Regions from separate parts of the Clostridium intestinale genome, predicted to be linked through region 3. Evidence: riboswitches for the same ligand, from Rfam matches in the RefSeq annotation. Region 3 holds a riboswitch; each other region holds the start of a gene.
The links. Region 3 has a riboswitch for lysine ahead of P8F83_RS21815 (transporter substrate-binding domain-containing protein). Riboswitches for the same ligand answer to the same signal wherever they lie in the genome.

Region 1: linked by a shared signal. The riboswitch ahead of ppcA (phosphoenolpyruvate carboxylase) and the one ahead of P8F83_RS21815 (transporter substrate-binding domain-containing protein) in region 3 are both predicted to bind lysine.
Region 2: linked by a shared signal. The riboswitch ahead of dapA (4-hydroxy-tetrahydrodipicolinate synthase) and the one ahead of P8F83_RS21815 (transporter substrate-binding domain-containing protein) in region 3 are both predicted to bind lysine.
Region 4: linked by a shared signal. The riboswitch ahead of lysA (diaminopimelate decarboxylase) and the one ahead of P8F83_RS21815 (transporter substrate-binding domain-containing protein) in region 3 are both predicted to bind lysine.

Annotation. Positions count from the first base shown of each region.
Region 1 is NZ_CP121166.1:3,247,758-3,253,798, forward strand. It holds gene P8F83_RS16705 (hypothetical protein) at 1-209, opposite strand, end outside; gene P8F83_RS16710 (LexA family protein) at 213-425, opposite strand; gene P8F83_RS16715 (hypothetical protein) at 565-888, shown strand; gene P8F83_RS16720 (DUF6442 family protein) at 989-1,420, opposite strand; gene P8F83_RS16725 (helix-turn-helix transcriptional regulator) at 1,426-1,623, opposite strand; gene ppcA (phosphoenolpyruvate carboxylase) at 1,884-3,500, opposite strand; lysine riboswitch at 3,745-3,920, opposite strand; gene P8F83_RS16735 (ABC1 kinase family protein) at 3,975-5,576, opposite strand; gene P8F83_RS16740 (phasin family protein) at 5,645-5,956, opposite strand; gene P8F83_RS16745 (aminopeptidase P family protein) at 6,041-6,041, opposite strand, start outside.
Region 2 is NZ_CP121166.1:245,045-251,085, reverse strand. It holds gene P8F83_RS01125 (CarD family transcriptional regulator) at 1-126, shown strand, start outside; gene P8F83_RS01120 (cold-shock protein) at 175-375, opposite strand; gene P8F83_RS01115 (CAP domain-containing protein) at 410-1,141, opposite strand; gene dapA (4-hydroxy-tetrahydrodipicolinate synthase) at 1,286-2,152, opposite strand; lysine riboswitch at 2,251-2,424, opposite strand; gene P8F83_RS01105 (hypothetical protein) at 2,473-2,973, opposite strand; gene P8F83_RS01100 (methyl-accepting chemotaxis protein) at 3,382-5,178, shown strand; gene P8F83_RS01095 (VWA domain-containing protein) at 5,221-6,041, opposite strand, start outside.
Region 3 is NZ_CP121166.1:4,313,670-4,319,710, forward strand. It holds gene P8F83_RS21810 (collagen-like triple helix repeat-containing protein) at 81-1,919, shown strand; lysine riboswitch at 2,176-2,357, shown strand; gene P8F83_RS21815 (transporter substrate-binding domain-containing protein) at 2,477-3,304, shown strand; gene P8F83_RS21820 (amino acid ABC transporter permease) at 3,490-4,257, shown strand; gene P8F83_RS21825 (amino acid ABC transporter ATP-binding protein) at 4,288-5,022, shown strand; gene P8F83_RS21830 (YhgE/Pip domain-containing protein) at 5,210-6,041, shown strand, end outside.
Region 4 is NZ_CP121166.1:4,259-10,299, forward strand. It holds gene sfsA (DNA/RNA nuclease SfsA) at 1-182, shown strand, start outside; gene P8F83_RS00025 (NUDIX domain-containing protein) at 250-780, shown strand; gene P8F83_RS00030 (hypothetical protein) at 803-1,141, opposite strand; gene P8F83_RS00035 (DUF1576 domain-containing protein) at 1,125-2,390, opposite strand; gene P8F83_RS00040 (beta/alpha barrel domain-containing protein) at 2,496-3,170, shown strand; lysine riboswitch at 3,244-3,410, shown strand; gene lysA (diaminopimelate decarboxylase) at 3,542-4,834, shown strand; gene P8F83_RS00050 (DUF3006 domain-containing protein) at 4,987-5,208, shown strand; gene lepB (signal peptidase I) at 5,209-5,802, shown strand; gene ftsH (ATP-dependent zinc metalloprotease FtsH) at 5,830-6,041, shown strand, end outside.

The DNA of each region.
Region 1 (6,041 bases), 1.1 Mb from region 3:
AGTTCTATGGTTATCTTACCTGTTAATTGATTATATATCATCCTTCCATAATCATATATACTTAAATCCATAGCTTCATCTTTGCTTAACTCTAACCCCTTATTTATGTGATATAAATTTTCTTTGTCTATCCTATAGTGTAAGTACATTTTAGTTTCTATCCCATTTACTTCTACATCTTCTCCTGAAAAATAAATTACATTTTTCATCTACTAATCCCTCTTTTCAACCTTAATACTTCTTGGTGATGCATCTATTCTAGATATATACCCTTTTTTCTCTAGTCTCTTAATATATTCGTGGATAGTAGAAGTAGACTTTAGTCCAACTAGCTCTTGAATCTCTCTAATTGTAGGTGAAATTTTATTTTTCTCTATATACTCATTTATTATATCTAAGACTTTTTTCTGCTTTATAGTTAACATTAGTATCTTTTCCTTTCTATGACATATGCTATTATAAGCATAGCAAACATATGTTCTTTTTTCAAGAAAAATAAACTCCTAAACTAATCTATGAATATTTCCGTCTAAACTTAAAGAAACTATATAAAGTGAGGTGCATATGATGAAACTAACTTTATTAATACCAATTATTTTATCAACTTTTATGAATTTTACTGAAACACCAAAAATAATTTCTGAATCAAATACTTACAAAGAGGGTGTATATGATATTACAAATGCTATACAAGTTAAGGCTAGTGCTACACTTGTGAGCCAAAACACCTCTGTAAGTCTAGCTATAATTGATGCTAATGGTAACCAAACCTTCTTTAAAAAATTTGATAACATAAACGATACAGTAAACTTAGGAACTATTCTAGATGATGACCGTGTTGCAGTAGTTGGTGCTGGGGAAATAGCTTTAATTATTGATAATTCATAGATATAAGTACTTCTTATATTATAATATATAAATAAAAACACCTTTTTATTTAACTAATAAAAGGTGTTTTTTCTGAAATATTCAGAGTAAGGCTTAATATTTATAATTTTTTATTTAGTTTATAACGATAATACAATCCGTAAGCAATAATAAACAAATATGCAAAAACTAAAAGAAGAATAGCTATCATATCAATTCTCATCAAAGCAAAAGTAAGCATTAAAGCTCCAAATATAAATACCATCATGTCATATGCTTTTGCTTTTGCACGACTTGTAATTAAAATATTTCGTTCATCTAATTTTTCAATGTTTATTTGTTTTCTAATATCAGGGGAATTTTTTAATGCCTTATAACTTATAATCTCGCCTATACCATGACCTAATATTCCACAGCCTAATCCTATGCATACATATGGTAATGCTCTCATAATTCCCTCTGCTTCAATAATTGTTTTACTTAAATATAACCCTAAACCCAATAATATAAATCCAAATACTGATAAATAATAATACTTCGCTTCTTTTTTCATTTTACTTATTCCTCCTCATAAATAAAAATTTCTTCTATACTCATATTAAAGTACTTAGCAATCTTAAAAGCTAATATAATCGAAGGATTATATCTGCCATTCTCTAAGGAACCAATAGTTTGTCTTGATACTTCGAGTATAGTAGCCAAATCCTCTTGCTTTATCCCCCGCTTTTTTCGTATTTCCTCTAAACGATTTTTCACCCTACCACTCCTCTTAATGTTAAGTTTACTTTCCATATCTAAATACTAACACTCTCTTTCATCAATATCAAGCTTACTTTCCATTTTGTAAAATTCTATATTTACTTAAAAAATAAAATAACCATATAAATAGAGAAACACCTCTTATTAACTCAATTAATAAGAGGTGTTTCTCTTAATATACTTAACAATGTTTATTAGTTTTTTAATCTAGTTGCATTTATTTACATACAAAATACAACTATAATCTAAATATCTTATTAACCCATACTTCCTCTTAATTTACCCATTCTTATAATCCACTCATTTAGAATCTTAAGTTCTTCTGTTTTATTTTCTAATAAATCTTCTTCTGAACCTATTAGGTGCATTATGATTGGACGTGTTGTTTTAAGTAATGTATGGTAGAATTCATTATCATTTAGGTATTCAAAATCAATACCTAAGTCTAATATTTCATTTACTAATTCTAAATCCTCTGCATATTCTAATCTTGCAGATTCATCTATTATTCTTTTTGAAACTTTAGGATTAGCAAATAAAGCTGCAAATCTAAAGTCTTTTTTTATTTGAGGATAGAATTCTTTTAGTTTATCTATCCCTTCTTGTCCATACTTTTCTTTTATTTCTCTAAGACCTCTACCCATTCCTACGAATTCTGGTGGTATTCCTAGGGTATACATAGCTCCAGTGTAAGAAATAGCTCTTGGCACTGAATATTCTACGTTTAGGTCTATTGATAATAATTCATTTTTTAATTTCTCATCTTTAACCCAGTTTGCTATTTTATCTATTTCTGGAAGATCCCTTGTATAATCTAAACCAGTTTTACTCTTAGTAAGTCTATCTCTGTTTTTAGGGATAAAGTCTGATACAAAGCTTACTGTGTTTATTATTTTTAAGAAGGTTTGAAGATAATATTTTGAAAATATTCCTATGAATTCTTTCATAAGTTCTATATCTTCTTGATTAAAGTTTCTATGAACTGATTTATCTATATTATCATTTAATTTATTTACTACTTCTTTTGCTTTATCTCTTCCATGGTCATATCTTAAAGCTGATTGTAGTGTAAAAGTCTTAATACCTGAGTAAGTTTTAATCATGCTTTCAACATTATCATTAGTGAAATGTCCTCTAAATGGAAGTGAGCCGCAACCTAGGATTGGATATACTTCTACTCCATGGTCTTTTCCCCACTTATAAGCTGTATCTATTGCAAGTATTACAGATAATACTCCTGATATTAATCCATAAGACATAGCAGAATCTGAACGTGCTAGCATAAATCTTAAAGATTCAAGCTTATCTCCTTTATCTTCTGAGGTATGATAAAACTCATCAAATATTGTATCTATATTTACTAATGAAGGAACCCCTTCTACTAGTGGAATTATTCTTATACTATTTAAATCGAATTTAACATCATAGTTTTTGTTTCCAAGTTCAATAACAGAGTTTACTCTATCTTGAAATTGACAAACTTCTGCTCCAGTCTCAACCATAGGTACTACAACCTCTTTTATAGCCTGCACACCTGTGTTTTGATAAGCTTGAACATTGGTTTCTACTATTGACATTATACTCATTAATTGTCTAAATACTGATTCCTTATTCGCATTAGGAATTCTTGGCGTTATAGCTACATCCTTTCCTGGAATTATACCATTGGAGATTAATCCTAAAGCCACCTGAGAAGTTTGATGATATGGTGTTAACTTACCTTCAAAGTCAATCATTATCTCATTTATTCCGAGTCCACCTTTCTCCTGAAATGTAAGACCGTCAATTGCTTCTTGTGGTTCTTGTTGTATAGATACATAAGTATCTACGTTGTCTGGATGTTGCGTCATCATAGAACTAGGAATTTTATACATTAAATATACCCCCAAATGAATTTTTATTTACCGCCTAATTTCAATTCTAACATAAAATGTTGTAATGTAAATATATTTCTATTTACAAATGCAAGTTTTTTATTTTTCACTTGCACATCTTTTCTTTTATGTTTATTAATTAAGGCTGTTATTATCTAAAAGTGTTCCCCAATACTCTAAAGAAAAAAGAGCCTTGGAGTAATCCAAGGCTCTGTATGTACTGAATAAATATCAATAACAGTTTCCATTGAATAGCTCTCCACAAACATTATTTGTGACAATCTTATATATATTCTATATAAGACCAGTTGTATAGTCTTAAAGCATTAACTACACACTTCGGCAATGTTTCCTTTCTCTTCACTTCTCTGTGCTTAGCTCCATGAAGATACTTTTAAACCTTGCGCCTCTATCTCTAAAATATTCACTTTTATTGAATTATACATTGTAGCAAAATTTTTATCAAGAATTATTTTAGATATTTCCAGATCTTATTATGCTTATAACAAGCCAAACTCCTAATATAGCAGCTATAAAAAATCCAAATAAACCTATTACTGAGACCCCATGAAATTGCGGAGCACCATTATAATCTATTATTAGTGATGAACCTACTATCATAGCTGAGATTATCATGGAAAACACCATTCTATTCACCATTTTACTGAATCTATCCATTGATTTATCTAACTCATTTATCTGTAGGTTAATTTTTGCCCTTCCGCCTTTTACGCTATCCATAAAACTAACAGCTTTTTCAGGAAGCTCCATAGAACTTTCAATGAATTTATAAAGTTTTAATGCTATGTCTTCTTTGCTTAAATCATTTAAGAAAAATAATTTACTATCATTTCCCATTATAGCTATAACCATAGTTAATATGTCTAAATCAGGAGATAACTCTGCAATCACCCCTTCAAATATTACCATGCTTTTAGCTAATATTACTAAGTCTGTTGGCATTAAAATATTGTTTTTAGATGATATAGCCATTATTTCTTGAAGCATCCTAGATATTTTTATATTTTTTAATGAAGTACCTAAATAAACATCTAAAAACCCTTCTATATCTTCATACAAGTTACTTTTATTTATAGTTCCATTTTTTATTCCTATTGCTAATATGAAGTCAACTAGCTTATTTATATCTTTTTTAGCTAAAGCTATTATTACCTTATTAAACCATTCTCTTAGGTAAGGGCTTATTTCTCCCATTATCCCAAAATCTATAAAGCAAATTTTGTTGTCAGATACTAGAATATTACCTGGATGAGGATCCCCGTGGAAAAAACCATCCTTAAAAATATGCTTAAAATATATAGATACCAATTTTTTAGATATGTCTTCTAGTTCATAGTTATCTTGAATTAAGCTATATTTATCTGTTATCTTATACCCTTCTATTTTCTCCATAATTAAAATTCTAGCAGTTGAATATTCATCATAAACTTCTGGAACATGAAGTGGTACTACATCTCTATTATTTCTCTCAAATCTCTTTAAATTGTCTTTTTCTATCCTAAAATCTAATTCTTTTTCTGTAATGTTCTGTATTTCTTTTAAAGCTTCCATTGGATCAATTAAAGTTTCTTTAAACTTTCCTTTTGCCATTCTAGCAAGCCTCATTAAAATCCTCATGTCTTGGCTCATAAGTTCTTTTATGTTTGGTCTTTGAACTTTTATTACAACCTTTACTCCGCTTTTTAAAACTCCTTCATGAACTTGAGAAACAGATGCAGAAGCTATAGGTTCTTCATTAAATTCTAAAAAACATTCATTTATATCTCTTCCTAGTTCCTCTTGAAAAGTTCTTTTAATATCCTCTATAGGAACCTTAACCACATCATTTTGAAGCTTTTTTAATTCTTCAATATATTCTTCTGAAATAATATCTGGTCTAGTACTAAGTATCTGCCCTATTTTTATGAAAGTTGGTCCTAAATCTTCAAAAGCTTTTCTAAAGTTTTCAACCTTCTGTTTTTTATTTAGTATTTTTTCTTCAACAAAATACCCAAAACCATAATAGGTAAGTACTCTAATTATCTCTCTAAACCTATTAAAAGTACTTCTATTCAAATAAATCACTCCTGTTTCCCTGTCACTAAGCAATAATTAATAAATAGACTAAAGGGAAACCCTTTAGTCTACATTTGATCTAGTTTATTTTCTAAAAACTCTATTCTTACTTTTAGTTTATCTATCTCTTCTTTTTTAACATATCCAAGTTCTGAAATAACCTTTTCTAAACTCTCTTTATTTACTGATTTTATTTCATTAATTTTTTCTGTAGCTTTTGTAGTGAAGTTTCTTTTTAATTCTTCTGAAAGCTCTTTACCTTCATCTACAGTTAATCTGCCTTTTTCAACTAACTCATCTACAACCTCAGATGCTTTTTCATAAGTTGTAGCTACGGCACCCACTCCAGCTAACAACAATTTCTTAAGATCATTTATCATTTAAATCATCTCCCATACATTCTTATTAATATTATTATACCATTTAATTCTAATATTACTCTAATATTAATAAACACTTAATAAT
Region 2 (6,041 bases), 620 kb from region 3:
CTTAATAGCAGTGAAAAACAAATGTTAAACAGTGCAAAAAAACTTTTACTTAGCGAAATATCTTTAGCTAAAGGTCTAACTGAAGAAGAAGCTAATACTCTTTTATGTAGTTCAGTGTATAATTAAATGCAACAAAAAAGCTGTTAGGTTACTAACAGCTTTTTTGTTGCATTTTTACATTATAGATACATTCTCAGCTTGTGGTCCTCTGTTTCCTTCCACCACGTCAAAACTTACTCTTTGACCTTCTTGAAGAGTTTTGTAGCCATCTCCTTTAATTGCAGAAAAATGTACAAATACATCTTTTCCACCCTCAATTTCAATAAATCCAAAACCTTTTTCTGAATTAAACCATTTTATTGTTCCTTCTTTCATAGATAAAAAAACCTCCAAAAATTAAGCTTTATAATTAAGCTTTATAAAATATTTGTGTAGCGTAATACTTTCCATTATTATAGTAGACTCCTATACCTATTTCATCATAATTATTAGAAAGTATATTAGCTCTATGTCCTGGTGAGTTCATCCATTGATTAACTGTATATGCACCAGTAGGAGTCATTCCTGTTGACGTATATATATTCTCTCCCATTGCAGAATATCTTAAACCATTATCAGTTAACATTTTTCCTGGATCTCCATAGGTTGGAGATGTATGTGAAAAATAATTTTTGTCATGCATATCCTTGGATTTCATTGCTGCAAGCTTAGATACCTCACTATTTAACTTTAATGGTTGAAGCCCTTGTTTTTGTCTCTCTGCATTAGTGCTGTTTAATATGTCTGTTACAAGATCTCCTGATGCTTGATTTACATCCTTATTAGTGTCCCCAGCAGCTGGAGTTTGCGTATTGTTATTTGTTGATGGTTGTGTTGTACCGGTTCCTGGTGTTGCTGTACCAGTTCCTGGCGTAGTTGTTCCTGTTCCTGGTGCTGTTGTGCCATCTCCTGTCACTCCAGGAGCAGGTAGATTAGAATCTGGTGTTCCAGGTACTTCAGTTGCATTTTCATTAGTTGAATTTTCTATAGTCTCTGGTGTTGTCTCTTCTGTAACATCATTAGGATTATTAGCTTTATTACATCCATATAAAGGCAAACCTAAAAGCATAGCACTCATAATTAAAGAAATTAATTTTTTCATTACTTCACCTCCTACAATTATTGTGAGCTTTTTAAAGTTATTCATAATACTTTTTTACAGGTAATTAAGAGATAATATATTAAGTATGTATTTTTTTAACAAAAAAGCTACAAAACTAATCATCAACTAGTTTTGTAGCCTTTATTAAAATTTAAAAACTTTATCTAATTCTTTTTTAAGTTCATCTGTTATTTCAAGTAGTGGAAGTCTCACTTCTGACGACTCTATTAGACCTAATTTATATAAGCAATATTTTAAAGGTGTTGGGTTTGGTTCCTTAAATAAAAGTGGAACAAAACTATATAATTCTTTCCACGTTTCTAAAGCAGCTAAATGATCATTGTTTTTAATATTATTATATACTTTAACAAACTCTTCTGTTCTCATATGTGAAGAAGCTAATATTCCTCCATCTCCACCTAACGCAAGAGTTGAGAAGAAAGAAGCATCTTCTCCTGTTAATATAGATAAATCTTTAGGTGGCTCTAATAATAAATCTGTACTTTGTTTCATATCCCCACAAGAGTCTTTAATAGCTACTATATTTTTAAGTTCTGCTAACTTGTGAATAGTTTCATTTTCGATATTTCTTCCTGTTCTATATGGTATATTATATAAGATTATATCTAAATAAGTTGCTTCAGATATAGTCCTAAAATGCTCGTATATACCTCTTTGATCTGGTCTCGAATAATATGGAGATACTGATAATATTCCATCAACTTTATATTTTTCAACGACCTTAAGTTTTTCAACTAATTTTTTAGTATTATTTCCACCTAATCCTACATAAACAGGAACTTTTCCATCTACATATTCCATAATTTTTTCAACTATCTCTTCATATTCTCTATCTGATATTACTGGACTTTCACCAGTAGTTCCAAGTGGTATGAATCCATGAATTCCTTTTGTTAAATAGTTGTCCACCATTTTTTTATAAGAATTAAAATCCACCTCATCATTTTTAAATGGCGTGATTAATGGAACAAATACTCCTCTTAATGACATAATATATTACCCTCCTAAAGCATTAAATTAAATTTAAAATAAATAAAGCCTTGGAAAAAATCCAAGGCTTCTTACTCATACAAAAATAAGAATAAAATCCATTGGATAGCTCTCCACAAAAAATTGTGACAATCTTACATATATTTTATGCAAGACCAGCAATATAACCCTTAAAGCGTAGGTTACATACTTCGGCGATGGTTCCTTTCTCATTACTTCTCAGTGCTTACCTCCATAATGATACTATTAAACATCGCGCCTCTATCTCAAAACTATTACTTTTCGTTAATTATACATTCATATCTGCTTTTAATCAAGTATTAATTTAATATATCTTTCAAACTTAAGTCAAGAGATTTTGTAACCTCATCTAATTTTTTAGTTTGTTCTTTTACATTGTTAGCTGTCTCATAACCTTTTCCAACTATTATAGCTGTATCTAATGCATCTAAATATCTGTCATTTATAAGGCTTATTTCACTGCTATGTTCTAATTTTCCGACCTCACTTTTAATTTCTACTAATCTATCTGTATTTTCTTTAACGTTTCTTCCTTCTTTGATATCATTTACAAGATTTATTGATTCTTTAGAGATTGAAGTTATATTTTTAAAATATCCATAGTCCACCTTATATCTATTGATTTCATAGCTTATAGATTTTTTAGTAATTAGTATATTGTATGCGCTAACCCCTAGAGTCAATATAAGTATAACTAATATAATAAATTTTATAATTCCTTTAATAAATTTTACAGCTATATATAATAATATAATTGCAACTACTACTAATATTATATTTTCTAAATTTATTCCTGACATTTCACTCTTCCTTTCATTAACTTCTATTATAACATAAAAAAACTGAGAATAGTTCCCAGTTTTTATTTTAGTGTTTATTTCTTTTGTTTTGAATTTCCGGAACTGGTTCTACAGTGTTCTTTTTAGGTGTTTCAAACCTCTTACTATTCCATGAAGATTGTTGATCCTTTTTAGCCATAATCTCACCTCCATCAAGTATCTAAAATGTAGTTTCTACACTAATACATATTTTATTCAGTTAGTTTTTCACTTAAACTTTATAACTTCATTAAAACTAGATTAAATATCTTAATGAAGCTTGACATAAAGATATTTATTTAATTATACTGTTGATATAATTTGGATTTATTACCAGTTTTACTTTATATAAAAAATGGAAATATTCACAATATAAATTAAGGAGAAAAAATGAGAGATAAGCATAAAATATCTAATAAAAAAGATAAATTTAAAAGATCTAAAAACAGTACAAGCCACCTTATTGAAACTAAAGAAAATAAATTTTACAACTCTTTAGAAATCCTTAGCATAAAAACCATTTTAAGAAGTATCTCAACAATTGCTGTAATTTTTATACTTATTATAGGATTTATAGGATACACTAATATTCAAAAAATTAATAAATATCAAAATGAAATATATAACAACAATCTAATTCCTATTACCTCCATACAAAATATTGAAAGTTCCATTTTAAAAGCTAAGATAGCATCAAAAGAAATCTTAAGCAATTATACTATTGTTAGAGAATCGGAAATTTATACTCTTCAATCCAATATAACTAAAAATATGGATACTTTCTCAAAAAATATTAAAATGGATGAAACAGAAAATAAATTATATGTAGGCTTAACTCAATCAATAGATAGTTATTTTTTATCAATCAATAATTCAATTAATAAATTAAAAAACTCTAAAGAATTAAATCAAGATGAAATTACTCAAATTACATCAGCCGAAGATAACATACTTGAAAATATTAAAAACCTTAAAAACTATGAAATTAATTCAGCTGACGAACTTAACAAAAACGGAGAAAGTACATATAAAACAACTTCAAACGCTTATTTAATTTTACTTGTAATAATTGTAATCATTGGATATTTAACAACAGTAGTTTTTAGAAAACTAGTACAACATATGTCTAAAAATATATATGAAAAAGTAAAGATTTTATCTAGTGGAGATTTTACAGTTCAATTTGATACACACTCTAATAATGAGTTTGGGTTAATTAGTAGAGAACTTCACAAATCAATAGAAGAAATATCTCAAATGTTAAATAAAATAAAAGCTATCTCAAGTGAGGTTTTTGACCAAAGCAGTTCTCTATCAGCTATCTCTGAAGAAATGAACTCTTCAGCAGAACAGGTTTCTTCAGCAATAGAAGGGGTTGCAGATGGTGCAACTAATCAATCTCAGGAGCTTATGAATACCTCAGAACTTTTAAATAATTTTTCAAACAATATGAATTCTATTTTAACTTCTATTCATAATGTAGATGAAAAGGCCTCTGTAATAAACAAAGAGATTTCACTCAGTAACGAAGATCTAAGTATTTTACTTAATTCAATTCATAAAATTACTTTTGAATTTAATGAGGTTTCCAAAAAAATTCTTACTTTAGGTAATGATATTAGTCAAATAAACAACATAACAGACATTATCCAAGATATAGCAGATCAAACTAATCTTTTATCACTAAATGCTATGATAGAATCCGCAAGAGCAGGTGAGGCAGGAAGAGGGTTTGCAGTGGTAGCTGATGAAATTCGAAAACTTGCTGAACAAACTAAAACTTCTTCTAAAAATATTAATGACTTAGTTGGTTCAGTTTCTAATGAAGCGGATTTAGTAATTAATACAACAAACAATGTTAATTCAACTTTAAAGGAACAATTAACTATAGTAAAAAAATCAACTGATTCTTTTAAGTCTATAATTAATTCTTTTTCAAATATGCTACCTGAAATTAAAAGCATAGCCAATCAAGCTTCTATAATAGATACAGAAAGAAACTCAATAATTACGAATGTAGACTCAGCTTCATCAATATCTGAAGAAAATTCTGCCTCAGCTGAAGAAATATCAGCTTCAATTAGTGAGATGAATAAGTCTTCTTATGAAGTTGCTTTATCCTCACAAAAACTAACTGAAATAACTCAAGAAATGATTAATCGAGTTAATACTTTTAAATTATCTTAAAATAACAGCAGATAGGTCTTGTAATCCTATCTGCTGTTATTTTTAAAATTTATTATTGTTTCTATCTTGTTTTTTCTTTAATAATAAGGATGTATCAAGAACATCCTTTTTATCTTTCTCTTTACTTTTTTCCTTTTTAGGAATTGCTTTCTTTTTTGGTTCTGGGGGCAATTCCTTAGAAACCTCTTCTTTTATCTTAACTTCCTTCTTTACCAACGGTGTGTTTTTTGTTGATTTTTTATTTATAAACTTTTTAAAAAAATTAATATTTATATTGAAGTCTAGTCTTCTATAAGCTATTTCAAATAGTAATAACAACATCGCTAATATTGATAATGGCAATGATAAATTTACTCCTCCCATTACCTTTTTAACTTCTCCTGTAAATACTTCTTTAGGAAGTTTTATAAATGTTCCCGATGTTTCATCAACATATCTCTCCAATACACTACTATCTTCAACAAGTTTGTATTCGATTGGATATTGAAGAGCTATAACTCCATTTTTAGTGGCATTTATTTTTCCATCAAGCTCTTCTCTAACACTTATTGAATAAAATCCAGTTTCATCTAAGTTAACAGTCTTTTCATATACTCCTGGCGCCTTAATCTCAAGTTCAAACTCTCCTTGAGTACCATCTTCTTTTGTATATATTCCTGTTACCTTGCTACTATCAGGAAGCTCTTTAGTTTTATACTCAATTTTAGCTTCATTTCCACTTACAGCTATATTTAAGTTTCCACCTTCAGAAGAGTAATCTTCAAGGCTCCAGTTAAGAATATTATTCCAGAGCTTTTTGTACCCTTCCCAACTAGTATAATTTCCATCCCATTTACCTGAAACATCTGGAGTCCATGCTATAG
Region 3 (6,041 bases):
TGCTGTAAACATATTATAAAATGACAAGCTTTAGGTTAAATAAGACCATAAGCTAGATTTTATATGTAAGGAGGAAATTTATGAGTAATATAGCTTTACAGATAGAGCTTTTAGTAGCAGAAAATATAGCATCTGGATCAAACATTATTTTTGATAATACTGTTTATTCAGCAGGAAATGTTAGTTATAACCCAGTAACAGGAGTAATAACATTCAATGAGGCAGGAAGGTACGTTATTAATTGGTGGGTAGCAGTTCAAACTGCAACTGCTCCAAATTCAGTTATATTTGCAGCTGTATCTTCACAGGGAGATATTTTAGAAGGTAATATGCCTACTAAAACAGGAGAAGTAGTAGGGTTTGGCATTATAGAGGTTAGTGCAGCACCTGTTGCTCTGACATTAGACTATATTGGATCAGGTACAGCAATTTTAGCTTCTACTGTTCCAGTAAAAGCAACTATGGTTATAGTAGAAGATGATATTGTTAGTCCAACAGGTGGTACTGGAATAACCGGATCAACTGGAGTAACAGGAGTAACAGGAACAACTGGAATAACTGGAGCGACTGGAGTAACAGGAGTAATTGGGGTAACAGGAGTAACAGGAACAACAGGAGCGACTGGAGTAACAGGAGTAACAGGAGTAACAGGCGTAACAGGAGTAACGGGAACAACTGGAGTAACAGGAATAACCGGAGCAACTGGAGTAACCGGAGCAACAGGAATAACCGGAGCAACAGGAGTAACAGGAGCGACAGGTGAAACAGGAACAACAGGAGTAACTGGAGCAACTGGAGTAACAGGAGTAACAGGAGTAACAGGAGCAACTGGAGAAACTGGAGTAACAGGAACAACTGGAGTAACTGGAGCAACAGGAGTAACCGGAATAACAGGAGCAACCGGAGAACCAGGAGGAGTAACAGGTGAAACTGGAGCAACAGGAGCAACAGGTCCAACTGGTACTATAGGTGAAACAGGAGTAACTGGAGCAACAGGACCGACTGGAGCTATAGGTGAAACAGGACCTGCTGGAGGAGCAACAGGGGGCACAGGAGCAACTGGGGCAACGGGATCAACCGGAGCAACAGGAGCAACAGGAGCAACAGGAGCAACCGGAGCAACCGGAGCAACCGGAGCAACCGGAGCAACCGGAGCAACTGGATCAACTGGGGCAACTGGATCAACTGGGGCAACCGGAGCAACAGGAACTGTTCAACCAAATCCTTTTGATGTATATGTTCAAGCTGGTGCGGTTGGTGGAGATGGAACTCAGGCAAGCCCATTTGGAACTATTCAACAAGGTGTTACAGCAGTATCACCTACAGGTGTAGTTCATGTTCTTGGAGGAACTTATTCAGTTACTTCAACAATTACAGTTAATAAATCAGGAGTAACATTGCAAGGATATCCTAATACAATAGTTTTATTACAAGCAGCTGTAATTCCTTTCCTTGTTACTGGAAGTGGAGTTACAATAGATGGATTTACTATTACAAGTGATTTGGCGTATGCAGTTGAGTTTATACAATTTGCAGGAACTAATCACAAGCTAACAAATAACTATATATATGGACCACCTCAGGCAGGACCATCTACAGGGTGGGTAGTAAATCGTGGATTTTTAACTCAGGGAAATGTAGTTAACCTGATAGTTCAAAATAATATATTCTACTTTATGAGACAACCAGCATATTTAAATCCAAATTCTACAGGATATATTGTAGATAATGTGACTTATAATACTAGAGGATTTGTTGTAGACAGAGCAATATTTGTTTTCTCAGGAAACTCATGGGGAATTCCACAGAATGCCGTTGATATTGCATTGCTAGTTGGGACTCCTACTGGTGCACCATATGATCCTACTTCAGCATTATCAACCTATAACAGTTCTGCTGTAATAAGTGATCAGAGATAAAGAAATAAATATAAAAATATTTTAATTTATAAATTTACCCTACTAATTAATGGCATTGATTAGTAGGGTTATATATTTATAAGAATAAAAAAATCATTTAGAGATAAAATTTATATTTTTTCAGCTACACTTTTCTTATAATGTAAAATCGTTTTAGAATTTCCACTAAAAAATTAAAAAAAATATAACACTTTTGTTGACATATATAATATATTATTGTACATTTATAATGTAATTTAATAAACCTCACTTTTAATGGTGGGGTAGAGGCGCGGTATTTATTAGTCTTTAGAAGAGTTTGAGAAGCAATGATGCTATAGAGAAGGAAATATCGCCGAAGTAAATAATAATCTCATTATTATTTGCTGGGTCTGTAGTTAAGAGCTGCAGGACTGTCTCAATAAGCCACCCAGTTTATTGAGTTGTGCTATCTCATTTAGGGAAAAGTGGAGGGAAACTAGTAGCAACTATGTTTATTGCGATCTGAGTTCAGCTCAGATCTTTTTTTATAACTTAAAAAGATAATATAAGCTAAAAATATGAGGGGGAACAAAAAAATGAAAAAATTATCATTAATAGTATCAGCTGTTTTATCAGCAACACTTTTATTTACAGGATGTGGCTCAAAAGCTTCTGATACATCAAAAACTGAAGATACTTTTAAAGTTGGAATGGAAGCTGGGTATGCTCCTTTTAACTGGACTCAAAAAGACGATTCTAACGGGGGAGTTAAAATTGATGGGGCTGCAGAATATGCAGGAGGCTATGATGTAGAAATAGCTAAAAAAATTGCTGACGATTTAGGTAAAAAGCTAGTTATAGTTAAAACAGAATGGGATGGATTAATACCAGCATTAGAATCTGGAAAGATAGATGCAGTTATAGCAGGTATGTCCCCAACAGCAGAACGTAAAGAAACAATAGACTTTTCAGATAATTATTATAAATCAGAGTTAGTTATGGTAGTTAAGAAAGGTGGAAAATATAATGGAGCTACTTCATTAAAAGATTTTAGTGGAGCTAAAGTAACTGCACAATTAAATACTTTTCACTATTCTGTTATAGATCAAATAGCTGGAGTTCAAAAACAAACAGCTATGGATAATTTCTCTGCTATGAGAGTTGCCCTTGAGTCAGGTGTAATTGATGCATATGTTTCAGAACGTCCAGAAGGAATTAGTGCTGAATCTAATAGCAATAATTTCAAGATGATAGAACTTAAAGATGGATTTAAGGCATCTGAAGAAGATGTTGCAATAGCAGTAGGCGTGAAAAAAGGCAGTGATTTAACAGCTAAGATCAATTCTACATTATCAAAAATTTCTGAATCAGATCGTAAGACTATAATGGATAATGCTATAAAAAATCAACCTGCTGCTGAATAATAGCAAGGTATATATAAAGCCGAGTGTATTTAAGTAACATTCGGTTTTGTCAAGTGAAACTTGATTCAGATGGGGTTTTATCCCCAGCTGAATTTTAGTTGAACCTATCTAGAGTCGTGCCAATGTTATCTCCAACCAGAGGTATTACAGTGGCTAGACGTCAGATAAATTAAAGGAGTGAAAAAATGACTTTTGAGGATATTGTAAAAATCTTTTCAAATAACTGGCCTATGTTTTTACGTGGAGCTGGTATGACTTTATTAATTTCTATTATTGGTACAATCTTAGGATCTATTATAGGGTTGTTAGTGGGAATGGTTAGAACTATTCCTGTACCTGAAAGAGGTATAAAGAAGGCAGTTCTAAAAGTTGTTAATGCTATCTTATCTATTTACATAGAAGTATTCCGTGGAACCCCTATGATAGTACAAGCGATGGTAATTTATTATGGATCAGCTTTAGCTTTTGGGATAGATATGAACAGAATATATGCAGGTATATTTATAGTATCTATAAATACAGGAGCGTACATGTCAGAAATTGTCCGCGGAGGAATAGTTTCTATTGACAAAGGACAGTTTGAAGCAGCACATGCTATAGGTATGAGTCATGTTCAAACTATGATTAATGTAGTATTACCACAGGTTATTAGAAATATATTACCAGCTACAGGTAATGAGTTTGTTATAAATATAAAGGATACATCTGTTCTTAGTGTAATATCTGTAACTGAGTTATTTTTCCAAGCAAAATCTGTAGCAGGAATTAATTATAAGTTTTTTGCAACGTTTTTTATTGCTAGTGTTATGTATTTTATAATGACTTTTGCAGTAACAAGAATACTAAGATTTATCGAGAGAAAAATAGATGGTCCGGACAACTATATTATGTATGCAAACCAAATGCAAGTTGAAACACCAGAAGATATGTTACGCAGAAACCAAAATAATTAGGTTAAGGATTTAAGGACAAAGGAGATAAGTATGGAAAAAATAATTGATATTAAACATTTAAATAAATCCTTTGGAACTCATGAAGTTTTAAAAGATATTGATTTTTCAGTAAATAAAGGAGAAGTTGTTTGTATCATAGGATCATCGGGTTCAGGTAAGTCTACTCTTCTTCGCTGCGTTAACCTTTTGGAGAAACCAAGTGGTGGTGAGATAATATATAAAGGAAAAGATATTTTACATGATGAACATGATACACGTGCATATCGTACAAAGCTAGGCATGGTATTTCAACAGTTTAATCTATTTAACAATCATGATGTTCTAAGTAACTGTACTGTAGGACAAATGAAGGTTTTAAAAAGAAGTAAAGAAGAGGCTGAGAAAGTAGCCATGAAATATTTACAAGTTGTAGGTATGGAGCGTTTTATAAATGCAAAACCAAGACAATTATCTGGTGGACAAAAACAGAGAGTTGCTATTGCTAGAGCTCTTTCTATGGAACCAGATGTTATTCTTTTTGATGAACCAACATCAGCTCTTGATCCAGAAATGGTAGGCGAAGTTCTAAAGGTTATGAAAGAACTTGCAGAATCAGGACTTACTATGATGGTAGTAACTCATGAAATGGGATTTGCTAAAGAGGTATCTGATCGTGTAGTGTTTATGGATAAAGGCGTTATAGCAGAAGAAGGTCTACCAGAAGAAATATTTAATAATCCAAAACAAGAACGTACCAGAGAGTTCTTAAAAAGGACTTTGAATTAATAAATAAAACCCTTGAATTTCAAGGGTTTTATTTTTTTATAAACCTATGTAAATCTATGTCTTAAAAGGTAATAAAAATTTAAATATTAGTTCATAATTGAAAATGATTACTAATGTTGACAGGTTCCTTCAAAAGTTGTTTAATTGAAACTGACCAGTCGGTTTATGAATAAAAGGAGGAAGGAACATGAATAAAACTAATAAATTTACTGCTAAAAAATCTGTTATAGGAATTTTAATTATATCTGTAATTGCTGTAACACTTATACCTATGCTATATTCCTCTATTTATTTAAGCGCATTTTGGGATGTCTATGGTAAATTAGATAATGTGCCTGTAGCGTTTGTAAGTATGGATAAGCCTATAGTAAAAGATAATAAGAAGTATAATATAGGACAAGACTTACAAGACAACCTAAAAGATAATAAAAAGGTTCAGTGGAATTTTGTAAATTATGATGACGCAAAGGCTGGGGTTGAGGGTAATAAATATTATGCAATGATAGTCATACCAGAGGATTTTTCCCAAAAGATTGCAGACTCAAAAGATGGTGTTTTTAATAAACCTGAGATAATTTATGAAGCTAACAAAGGGCGAAACTATATATTCTCACAAATATCTGAAAAAGTAGCAACAAGTATAAAATCAGAAATAGCAGAAAATATACAAGAGGAAACTTCAAAAGCACTTGTTGACAATTTGTATGATATTAAAAAGTCATTAGGAGATGCTAGTGATGGAGCTAATAAACTTCAAGATGGAACTCAACAACTTTACGATGGAAGTAAAGATTTATCAAATGGACTAATTAAAGCATCCAACGGATCAGGAGAACTACAAAAGGGACTAAAAGATGCAGCAAAGGGTGAAAGCCAAGTTTATAATGGAATAAACTCTTTAAGTATTGGATTGAACCAGCTTAAACAAGGATTAACTCAAAAAAATGATAAAGTAGATCAACTTGTAGCTGGAGCAAAGGGAGTTTCTGATGGGGCAAGTTCTATATACAGTAAAGCCA
Region 4 (6,041 bases), 380 kb from region 3:
GAATACTTTTCTTAATTCAATTAGAAGAAGTAAATAATTTTAGACCTAATTATGAAATGGATGAGAACTTCGGGAAAGCGGTTAAATTTGCAAAAGAAAATGGAGTAGATATATTTGCATATAACTGTAGGGTTACCGAAGACTCTATAAGCATTTTTAAGGAAGTGAAAGTGAGAATCTAAATCTTTGATTTAGTTCTTCGAACTTACTCCAGTGAGGAAGTTCTAGTTTGATGGGGAGGAACAAAAAATGAAGTTTAAATTTTGTCCATTGTGTGGAAAAAAGTTAGAGATAAGAGATAGCTGGGATGAAGGTGGGGTTCCTTATTGTAGTAGTGATGATATGATGTTTTTTGATACTCCTAAACCATGCGCAGTAATAGCTGTGGTTAAGGACGATGAAATACTATTATTAAAGCAAAGCTATATTTTTAAAAATTCAAAGGTACTAGTTTCTGGTTATGTTGGAACTAATGAAACTGTTGAAGACACTGTATATAGGGAAGTTAAAGAGGAAACAGGTATAGAAATTGAAGAGATAAAGTATTTAGGCAGTGATTTTGTTAAAGATAAGGATTTATTGATGTTAACTTATATGGCTAAATATAAAAGTGGAGAAATTAATAAATCATCAGAAGTTGAATGGATTGATTGGAGCAAAATAGAGGATGCTTTATGTGAAATGAGCGAAGATGAAGTAGGTAAAAAAGTAGTTAAAAAGGTTCTTAAAGAGATTGGATATAAGGGAACTAAAGCTTTTACTTGTGAAATAAGCAGATAAAACCATGTTTATCTGCTTATTTCTAATTATATCTTTCTACAGATATAGTTAAAAGGTTGTTTTTATAATTTATTTCAAAATGATCTATCATCATTCCTAATAACGAAAGTTCTGAGGAAGAGTGAAAATCACCATTTAATTCCCAATAATATTCTTCAATTTCATGTAATCTAGGAACACTTAAAACTCTATTTATATCTTCTAAATCAGAAGAGGTAAAGGTATCTGTTTTGCCGCTGATTTTTATTTTTATGCTGTTTTCATTGCAGGTCTCAATATCTAAAGAAGTGGCTCCTAATTTATAAAAATAAGCAGTTAGCTCACTTAACATTTTTATACTTTTATCAATAGTGTTTTTCATTTACATTCTCCTTTTTAAATGCATGTATAAGAGGAAGCATAATTACACAAACAAAACCTCCTGACAGGCCATTGTTATATAAATTTAATCCTCCGTGGACATAGCCTATATTAGTAACTAAAAATACGTGTAAAAATCCAGCTATTACTCCATATATGAAACCAAAGTTACCGGCTATTGGAGCTAAACAAGTAGAAAATAGTATAGAAATCAACATTTGAGGTGAGTTCACATCAAGTATATTAATATAAGCTGATAGGGTTGCACCTAAAATAACGGGTAATGTGTTTTTGGGATGTTTACCAAAAGCTGAAAATCCTATTATTGTAAAAATTGCACCCATCAAAGGGCCATTTAACTCTCCTCCTAGTATAAATACTATAATTAAAGATAGCAACCCCATGATACCCATATTTGCATATACACGATTTCCATACATTAAATAATAATCACTTACGAGTCTTCCAGAAGATTTATTTATTAACCTTAGAGAGTTTACTATATTATATTTATTATTACCTGTTAATGATATTAGTAGTAATGATATGCATATAATTATCACAATTATAGATAAAAATTTGTGGCTATCATGAAATAAAATCAGGTTGCTTTCAAAGTCTATTCCCAAAGATCTATAAATTGACATTATAAACATTGCCAAAATGCCTCCTGAGAACCCTAAATTATATAGATTAAATCCTTGGTGAAGTCTTAAACAATAGGATGAAATAGGAGGCAAAATAAATCCAATACATATTCCTAATAAAAATCCAAGTACATAACCTTCAACAAAAGAAAATTGACTAGTGAAACTCAGTTGAGTTACAGTAGGTGATAATGTTGTACCAAGTAAAGCTATTAATATATAATTAAGAAAAGGTTCTTTTTTGTATTTAGAGAATAGCCAAACCCCTATAATAATTGGCCATATATTTATTATGTTTTTTCCAAAAAACGAAAATCCAGTAGTTAACCATAAAGACATTATAGTAGAACCATTTGGCTTTACTCCAATGCGTATTAAAAGAGCTATCATTGATAAACCAGTCAACCCAACATTTATGAAGGTAGCTCCAATTCCACCTATAGCGAAATAGTCGGTCAGAAGGATATCTGGAGTAGTTAGAATATTTTTTAATCCTAAATAAAGTATATTAAGTTCTGTAGAAATCAGTGGGATTATGATCATCAATCCATAAAGAAGAAAATAATAAAGATAATTTTTTATTAATTTTTTTGTTGCGGTCATATATACCCCCTTAAAATAAAATTTATAAAATTGAAGTTAAAACCATTTATTAGTATATTTATAAGTATTATAATATATTTATAATACTTTGTGGAGGGAAAACATATGTCGATAAAAGAATCTAAATTTGTACCAGAAATAAAAGGCATACTAAGAAACCATGTAATTGAAGTACCTACTATTATAAGAAATTGTAGTGGAATAAAGATATTTGGTAAAAGAATTAAGTCGTTACTATTTACAACTGATGTTGCTATAATAAGAAACACCAATGCAGATGCAATTATAGCTGTATATCCCTTCACTCCTCAACCATTAATAACTCAAGCATTAGTTATGGCAGCAGATGTGCCTGTTTTTTGTGGTGTAGGTGGGGGAATAACTCAAGGGAAAAGAGTAGTAAACTTAGCTCTTGATGCAGAGTTTAAAGGTGCTATGGGTGTTGTTGTCAATGCTCCAACATCAAATGAAATAATTAAAAAAATTAGAAATACTATTGATATACCTGTTATAGTTACTATGGTTTCTGAAAATGAAAACATAGAGGAAAGAATAGAGTCAGGAGCCACTATACTAAATGTATCAGGTGGTAAAGACACTGCAGCTATAGTAAAGAGAATAAAGGACCAATATCCTGAATTTCCAGTTATAGCAACAGGAGGACCTACAGAAGAAAGTATCAGAGAAACAATACTAGCTGGTGCCAATGCTATAACTTATACACCTCCATTAGGTGGAGATATTATGAGTGACTTAATGGATAAGTACAGAAATTCATAAAAAAGTGTTGACAAATATATTTAATATGATATCATTGTATCAATAAGTTGAATAGTATATATAGAATATATATACCTAGGGTAGAGGTGCTGTTAGTTAATAGTATTTAGATTGAGCCGGCAAGCTAAGATGTCTAGAGAAAGGAACAACAGCCGAAGAGGTAATACCGGCAGGATTTATCTCTGGTCATGTACATAATATGTGCCTGACTGTCACGTTATGTGGAGAGCTACAAGGTAGGCTGATTGTAATATTATCAATGGTGATTCATTTATAGTTGCCTTTTACAAGAACCTATATTGAGACTCTATCCGTCACAGATTTTTCTGTGACTTTTGTTTTTGGGGTAAATAAATAAGGGGGAATTAAAAATGAAATTATTTGGTAGCATGAAAGTAGAAAACAATCATTTGACAATCGGAGGAATAAATACAAGCACATTAGCAGCAAAATATGGAACTCCTTTATATATAATGGATGAGGAGCTTATACGCTCAAATTGTAGAGATTATTATAATGAGTTTCAATGCGAAGCTAGGGGCAATAGAGTAGCTTACGCAGGAAAAGCATTTTTAACTTTAGATATGTGTAGATTAGTTATGGAGGAAAACTTATATCTTGATGTTGTATCTGGTGGAGAACTGTTTACTGCAAAGAGAGCAGGGTTTCCTTTAGAAAAAATATATTTTCATGGAAATAATAAAACTATAGATGAAATTAATTTAGGTGTAAGTTATGGGGTTGGAAGATTTGTTGTAGATAATCTTTATGAAATGGAACAAGTAGATAGAATAGCTAAAGAAAATAATAAGGTACAAAAAATATATCTAAGAATAACTCCTGGAATAGAAGCACATACTCATGAATATATAAAAACAGGTCAAATCGATTCTAAATTTGGTTTTGCACCAGTTGGAAATATAATCATGGATGCAGTAAGAAAAGCTATAGATCTACAAAATGTTGAACTTTGTGGAGTACATTGCCATATTGGATCACAAATTTTCGATATTGAACCTTATGAGGATGCAGCTGAAATAATGTTAAATCTAATATATAAAATCAAACAAGAAACAGGATATGTTGTGCCAGAGTTAGATTTAGGCGGCGGTTTTGGTATATTCTATACTGATGGAGATAGTCCTAAAGAAACTGGTGATTATTGCAAAGCTATATTAGATAAAGTAGATAAGGTATGTGAAGACTTAAATATAGATAGACCTATAATTACTATAGAACCAGGAAGATCCATAGTAGGTAATGCTGGAACTACTATTTATACTGTTGGTTCCATAAAAGAGATTCCTGGAATTAGAAAGTATGTATCTGTTGATGGTGGGATGACAGATAATATAAGACCATCATTATATAGAGCTGAGTATGAATGTTTAGTGGCTAACAATGTAATAAGTGATTATAGAGAAAGAGTAGCTATTGCAGGTAAATGCTGTGAATCAGGAGATATACTTTTAAATTCTATTGAAATGCAGAAAGTTAATAGTGGAGATATACTAGCAATATTGTCAACTGGAGCATACGGATATTCAATGTCAAATAACTATAATAAGACTCCAAGAGCTGCAGTAGTTATGGTTCAAAATAACACTGAAAAATTGATTTGTAAAAGAGAAACCTATGAAGATTTAATTAGAAATGAAATATAATTAATAGAAGACGACTTAGTCGTCTTTTAATTTTCAAAAAATTTATAAAACTATATAGCTTTTTCTGTTTATAAGAGGTAAAATAAAACTCATACATTAAAACTTTTTAAAATATGATATAATTAAAGAGAACCTTTTAAGGAGGAGGAAAAATGTCATCAATCTATATAGTTGATAGGATTGAAGGTAGATATGCTGTATGCGAAACTGAAAAAAAAGAGATGGTTGATATAGAATTGACAAATATCTTTGGTATTGTTAAAGAAGGTAAGGTTATATTAAAAAGAGAAGATGGATATTATGTAGATGAAGAGGCTACAATTAAGAGAAAAGATGAGATTAAAAAACTAATGGAAGGTATGTGGGAGGAGTAAATGCAAGAGAATATTAACGAAGACAATGTTAGTGAAGTCAAAGATGTTGAAGAAAATATTAAAGAAGAAGAGACAAAAAAGGTATCTGGGATGAAAGGATTTTTATTTGATTGGATATTACCTGTAGTACTAGCTTTAATTGCTACATTAATAATAAATAAATTTCTTTTATTTAAAGTATATATACCAAGTGAATCAATGAAACCAACATTAGAAAAAGGGGATCAGCTATTTGTAACAAAAGTATATAATTTAGAAAAGTTACAAAGAGGAGATATAATAGTTTTTTATTCTAATGAACTTGGGGATACTTTAATTAAGAGATTAATAGCTTTACCTAATGATAAAGTAGAAATAAAGGAAGGAAAAGTATATATAAATGGAGATGAAACTAGTGAGGAATATGTAAAAAATCCATCAATATATAATGGTAGTTTTACTGTTCCAGAAGGAAAGTATTTCTTCTTAGGAGATAATAGGGCAAATTCTGCTGATGCTAGATATTGGGCAAATCCATATATCGATGGACATGAAATTAAAGGAAAAGCGCAAGTAAGGGTATTTCCATTTAATAGAGTAGGAATGTTAAAGTAGACGAATGAAAAAGAGGTGAAATGTTTTATGTTTAAAAATAATAAGATGTTAAAATACGTTATCTATGGGGTTATAGCTTTAGTTTTTGTTGTAGCTATAAATTACTCTAAAAGTGCGTTAATGACAAAAAAACTTAAGTATAATGAATTTAAAGAAATGATAAGTGAGAAGCAAATAGAAAAAATAGTGATTGCAGATAACATAATTACGATTACGCCTACTAAAGATAGTGAATACTA